DNA from 2 places in the Bacillus sp. FJAT-45350 genome. Region 1 is predicted to be linked to the other one. Evidence: predicted binding sites of a transcription regulator. Region 1 holds the regulator's gene; the other holds the start of a gene.
What was found. The regulator NrdR, encoded in region 1, represses ribonucleotide reductase genes. The targets are predictions, from matches to a motif close to AACACNATATATNGTGTT.
Positions count from the first base shown of each region.

Region 2: the regulator NrdR is predicted to act here: its motif matches at 2,040-2,057, upstream of CD003_RS11280 (vitamin B12-dependent ribonucleotide reductase).

Region 1 is NZ_NISU01000002.1:396,773-400,211, reverse strand. Features, by position in the region: gene CD003_RS18515 (replication initiation and membrane attachment family protein) at 1-1,035, opposite strand, end outside; gene nrdR (transcriptional regulator NrdR) at 1,145-1,615, opposite strand; gene CD003_RS18505 (glyceraldehyde-3-phosphate dehydrogenase) at 1,795-2,823, opposite strand; gene coaE (dephospho-CoA kinase) at 3,094-3,439, opposite strand, start outside.
Region 2 is NZ_NISU01000001.1:2,246,821-2,250,259, reverse strand. Features, by position in the region: gene CD003_RS11290 (lipoate--protein ligase family protein) at 66-899, shown strand; gene dat (D-amino-acid transaminase) at 918-1,763, opposite strand; gene CD003_RS11280 (vitamin B12-dependent ribonucleotide reductase) at 2,225-3,439, shown strand, end outside.

The DNA.
Region 1 (3,439 bases):
AAGAACTTCTACAATCTTCACATCAGGTAGAGGTACCATTGCACCAGCTGAGCGACTCTCTAATAATTCTAAAGGGGATTTCGTTTCAAAGTGCTTAATCATCTTTTCTTCAGCTGTTACTGGCTCTTTATCAATCATAGTTTGATACTCAAGCGGTTGTTTTCTAAGAGCCAAAGAGGGTGGCTCACTACCATGTTCAATTTTGTACCACTCTTGAACCCTCTTACGAAGAAGGGCTAAATCAACTTCATCGTCATGAATAATCGATTGCTGTAAAATACGACTCATTTCTAATGGGTCAATTCGATACACAAACGAAAGTCGAATTATTGCCTCTCTTACTTCCTCTGTTATCATTTCCTTCGTCACAACAAAAGAAGATAAATCATGTAGCATCAAATCAAAATCAAACTGACTGTTTTCAATTGTAATGTCGTCTTCTGCCGTTCTTTGAATAACTTCCTTTTGCTTATCTAATTCTAATCCTTGCATCAATTCAGATTGATGGTTTGCTACAATTTCTGAATGATGAAGTGACGAAAACACCTCATCGAACGAACGGGTTACAGCACTATATTCTTCTTTATCAATTTTCTCTATCATAAATCGATCACGTATTTGTCGAAATTTGTTTTTCCCTAATCGATTATACAAATAAACACTCAATACGTCATTGTTAAAAAATGCTTGTGATGACATCGGTGGCTGCAATTCATACAAATAGACAGTCGACTCATCTTCTTTTTTCTTAAACGTTTTTAACAGACCTATAGCTTCTAGCTTATTTCTTTCTTGATAAATAAGATCTAATGGAGCATCCATCATCGTCATAAGATAGCGATGATTGTTCTCATCACTCCAATAACTATCCTTTTCAAGTTCACTCCATAAAGTCATGTACAAGCTATATGCAAATGCCCCGATTAACGGTTGATATAAAAGGGTTAATACTTTTTGATCCATTTCATGCAAATAATCCCCTGTACGAACAGTATAACGATCTACAGGAAGTAATTCTTTCCAATGCCAGTTCATTTTGCCTCACCTTTTACCTATTAGAGGATTGTTAAATATCAGTCATCAATAAAAAACACAAGCGAGTAGTCAAAAAAAGAGCTTTAAGCAGATTGCCTTAAGCTCAACATTACGATTGTTTTGAACGATTTCTATTAATTAATTCCTTTAATTCACTAATAAATACATTGATATCCTTAAATTGTCGATACACAGATGCAAAACGAACATAAGCAACATCATCTATAGTAGCTAAACGCTCCATTACAAGCTCCCCAACATCCTGACTATTAACCTCACTCGTTCCTTTATTACGTAATTGGCTCTCTACTTCATTCACTATCGTTTCTAACGTTTCAATTGAAACAGGTCGTTTTTCACAAGCTCGAATTAAACCTCTTAATATCTTCTCACGACTAAACTCTTGTCTCGTACCGTCTTTCTTGACAACAATTAAAGGGATTTCTTCTACAGTTTCAAATGTTGTAAAGCGATAATGACAAGACTCGCATTCTCTTCTCCGACGAATTGAACGGCCTTCGTGACTTGGTCTAGAATCAAGAACTTTAGAGCCATTATATTGACATGCAGGACAACGCATAATATCATCTCCGATAAGCATCTGATCTTATCTTAATAATAAAGAAAATTGTCGATAAAAACAAGGAAGAAAGAAAATAGTCTACTTCTTTCATAGAGTAAGACCTATGTTTATTGTCCACAAGAAAAGGTGGGACTATTCATATCGAATATCGCCCCACCTTTTTACTCTTTTTTCAATTAAGCGTTACAAGTTGATTTTTCAATAATTTCTTTACCTACTAAGCTCACTAGGTCTAAAACTCTGCAAGAATAACCCCACTCATTGTCATACCAAGCTAATACTTTAATTTGTCTTTCTCCCATTACCATTGTTGATAAACCATCAACGATTGAAGAGTGTTCATCACCATTAAAGTCAATAGATACTAATGGAGAAGTAGTGAATCCTAGAATTCCTTTTAACTTACCGTTAGCTGCTTTTTCAAGAGCTCCATTTACTTCTTCTACTGTTACATCACGCTTAACGTTAACTACTAAGTCAACAAGTGATACATTTGGGGTTGGAACACGTAGTGCCATACCATTTAATTTACCTTTAAGAGTAGGTAATACTTTTGCAATCGCTTTCGCAGCACCTGTTGAAGTTGGAATAATAGACTGACCACACGCTCTTGCACGACGTAAGTCTTTATGTGGGTTATCAATATTCTTTTGGTCGTTTGTATATGAATGAACTGTTGTCATTAATCCTGTTTCAATTCCGAATTCATTTTCAATTACTTTTGCTACTGGAGCTAAGCAGTTTGTCGTACAAGAAGCATTTGAAATAACATCATGTTTCTCATGGATATACTCTTCCTCATTAACACCCATAACGATTGTTACATCCTCATCTTTACCTGGTGCTGTAATTACTACCTTCTTAGCACCAGCTTCGATGTGGTATCCAGCTGTTTCTTTTGATGTAAATTTTCCTGTTGCTTCGATTACAACATCGATACCCATTTCTTTCCAAGGTAAAGTCTTAGGATCACGAGAGTGTAATAATTTAACGACCTTTTCCCCAATTACAATCTCGTCATCCCCAGGTGTAACGTCCTCAGAGAACGTACCGTGGATACTATCATACTTAATTAGGTGAGCTAGTGTTTCTGCAGGATAGCTTGCATTGATTGCAACTACATCCAATTTATCATCAAGAATTGCTTTTCTAAATACCATTCTACCAATACGACCAAAGCCGTTAATCGCTACTTTTACTTTCATTTTAAAATTCCCCTCTCATCATTTGTGCTATACTAAATGACCTTATATGAGAAATAGTATAACATATAATATGCAAAGCGGACGAATAAATTTAATAAAATATTAAAATAAAAATAATTCAACTATTCAATCAAAGATAAAGGTTTAATTAGTGGGAAATTGTCAATGGTTAATGGATCATTAAAGTTCAAAAAAGCGCCATAGTAAGCCCGTTTTTTACGGCTTTCTTTGGCGCCTTATTATTCAATCATCATTAAATCATTAACTAATTTATGCTTTTATAATAATGTTCCATTTCTTTAAAATTGCTTGCAGCTGGGCTTCTGTTTGTTCAATTGTTCCATTGTTGTCGATAACCTCATCTGCCAAGCTCTTTTTTTCTGTTAGTGGCATTTGTGAATTAATTCGACTTTGTGCTTCTTCTTTTGTTGTTTGATCACGGTGAAGGAGTCGTTCAAATTGAACATTGTCATCAACATACACAAGTAGAGTTTTGTCTACCATATGCCTCAAATCACTTTCAAATAAAAGTGGTATGTCATAAACAACGACTTCTTCTCCTTCTTCAAAATAACGGTCCTTTTCATCCCTCATTTTCTGTCTTATCGCAGGATGG
Region 2 (3,439 bases), on a different contig from region 1:
TAATAGAAATCCTGTTTATTATATTCTACAACTCCTTTTCAATAGAAAGAAATGAGGTTGAAGTAATGAAAGAAATTTGGCGTTACATTGATTCTGGAGATTGTTCTCCTTCTTATAATATGGCTTTAGATGAAGCATTACTTGACTGGCATAGTCAAGGTAAGATTCCACCTACGATTCGGTTTTATGGATGGAATCCTGCTACGTTATCAATTGGATATTTTCAAAAGGTAGAAAAAGAAATCAATATGGAAGCGGTTCGTTCATATGGTCTTGGTTTTGTACGTAGGCCTACAGGTGGAAGAGGGGTGCTACATGATAAGGAATTAACGTACAGTGTCATTGTTTCAGAAGAGCATCCTAATATGCCAAGTAGTGTGACAGAAGCATACCGAATTATTTCACAAGGAATACTTGAGGGGTTTCTAGATGTTGGATTAGATGCTTACTTTGCTGTTCCAAAGTCAAAGGAAGAGAAGGATGCATTAAAAAATCCTCGCTCTGCCGTTTGTTTTGATGCTCCATCATGGTATGAGTTAGTTGTTGAGGGTAGAAAAGTAGCTGGTAGCGCTCAAACGCGCCAGAAAGGCGTAATCTTACAGCATGGTTCGATTATATTAGATCTAGACGAGGACAAGCTCTTTGATTTATTTAATTACTCTAGCGAAAAGTTAAGAGAAAGAATGCAGCGTAATTTCAAAAATAAAGCAGTAGCTATTAATGCACTTAGAGAAATACCTTTATCTCTTGAGGAAGCGAAGTTAGCTTTTAAAAAAGGTTTTGAAAAAGGTCTAAATATCGAGCTTGAACCGTATACGTTAACTGTTGAAGAAGAGGAGCACGTTAGATTAATAGAAAAAGAACGTTATGCAAACGAGGAGTGGAACTATAGAAAATAAGCTGTGCCTTGACACAGCTTATTTTCTTATTTCTATTTCAACACGTTCAGTATAGGCTACTTCTAGCTTTTTTGTGATTTCACCATGGTGAAAATTGGCTTCTATATCTCCCATTATTTTTTTAATTGAAGTCACTTCTAGACTTGTGCTTGTAGCAAAAACTTCATCTGCTTCTCTCAACTCAGCTAATGTAAATGGTTCCTCAACAACAGGGATATCTAATTGTTTTGCTAGTGTAATGACGATTTGTCTTGTAATTCCATTCAAAATTAAATTTGTAGCTGGATGTGTATAGATTCTATTATCTTTTACGATAAACAAGTTTGAAGAAGAGCCCTCGGTTACAGTTCCGTCTCTATGTTGTAAAGCTTCTGTACAATTATGATCAGCAGCTAACCTTTTTGCCAGCACATTCCCAAGTAAATTTATTGTTTTTATATCACATCGAAGCCAGCGGATATCAGGTGTCATCCAAACATCAATTGGAGAAGAAGGCTTACTCATTCCTTCGATGGATGAAGTAAATCCTGTAAGAACTGGATGCCGATTTCGTTCATATAGATGAGTTCTAGGACTTATATTCCTTGTCATTTGTAGATAGACAATTCCATTGATAAGTTTATTTTTATCAATTAATTTTTTTATTAATGTAATGAGACCTTCCTTTGTATAAGTAGCATCTATATCTAGTTTCTTAGCACTAGTAAAAAAGCGTTCTAAGTGCTCATCTAAAGCAAAGGGGATTCCTTCATAAATTCTCATTACTTCATAGATGCCATCTCCAAAATAGTAGCCTCTATCATCAAAATCGATTTTAGCATCTTCTTTTTTTATTAGTTCATCCTGGTATAGTACGTAGCCCATTATATCCCCCCAATATATTGATGATTCTATCTTCACATATCAATTTAGATTTGTCCAAATGTTTTCTTTTTAATGTTCTTGTTAAAAAAAAAATTTTTAAAAAATTCTCGTAGAATTGAAACCTTTATTGGACAGGGGTTCAAGTGCTTTAAAGATTTTGCAACAAAGAAAATCGTTCAATTTCTGCAATGAGGTGATATCTTTGCATGCATATCTCGTTTTTTCTTCAAATAATGAGCTCTTTTATAGTTGACAAATTAACTGAATGGTCTATATTTCACAATATATAGTATGTAAGATAGAATATTGAATACAATATATTGATCTTACCTTTTCTTTATGTTACGCTTGGTCAAGCAAATACATAAACTAACAGGATAGGACATATAAAGAATAACTTGGTGACTAGACAACAAGAAATAGGTAAAATAAATGTTTATTCCATTCAAGGAGGAGAAACTATGACAATGATGATGTCGAAAGTGATGAAGGTAAATGTGGAGAGTCTTAATGAAGATATTAAGCAGTTCCCTCAGGTTCATCCAATTTCATCAGATATGAACATAACAAAAAAGGGTGTATCAAGGCTCGTTATGCTTGACCGCTACACATTTAAAGATACAGAAAAGAAAACGTTAAAAGAAGGGGATTTCGTTGTTCTTACAGTAAAGGATGACCCGAAGTTTCCAGCAAGAGGATATGGGTTTGTATTAGACATAGATTGGAATTTGAACAAAGCAAAAGTTTTAGTAGATGAAGAGTTCCAACATGTACTTGAAGACCCAGAAGAGATGAAGACTGGAGTAGTTAGTCGTTCATTAGATACAATCGAAAAGCCTTTAGAGTTATTCTATGAGCAAATTGCCAAAAGAAATGCTACAGGACTAGCTTCGGTTGAAGTGGACGAAGAAGTAAGACAAACGTCATTTGAAAAGTATTATCATGAACTAGTAAATATGAACTTTATTCCAGCTGGACGAGTCCTTTATGGAGCGGGCGCTGAAACAGATGTAACCTACTTTAACTGTTACGTAATGCCATATGTGAAGGATTCAAGAGAAGGTATTTCAGAACATCGTAAACAAGTAATGGAAATCATGAGCCGCGGTGGGGGTGTCGGAACGAACGGTTCAACACTTAGACCGAGAAACACACTTGCACGTGGAGTCAATGGAAAATCATCTGGTTCTGTTTCATGGTTAGATGATATCGCCAAGCTTACTCACTTAGTAGAGCAGGGTGGATCAAGACGTGGTGCACAAATGATCATGCTAGTCGATAGCCACCCTGATATTCTTGAATTCATTATTTCAAAAATGCAAAATCCAAAAATACTACGCTTCTTATTGGAACAGACGAATGATGACCAAATTAAGAGCTTAGTAAAGGAAAAGCTTAAATTTACTCCGTTAAATGATGTTGAATCAGCAATGTATCAAGGGATAGTGAATTTCAAGAATGTCCCAGGACAAGGCGGGTTTGAGGATAAAGCTATTAGTGAGGCGGAAGAAAAGTTAATCACAGGTGGTAATTATAGTGTCAACAATCCGGAATTTTTAACTGGTGCAAACATTTCTGTATGTTTAACGAAAGAATTTATGGATGCTGTTGAAAAAGATGAAGAATATTCATTACGTTTCCCGGATGTTGAAAACTACTCTGTAGAAGAGATGGCA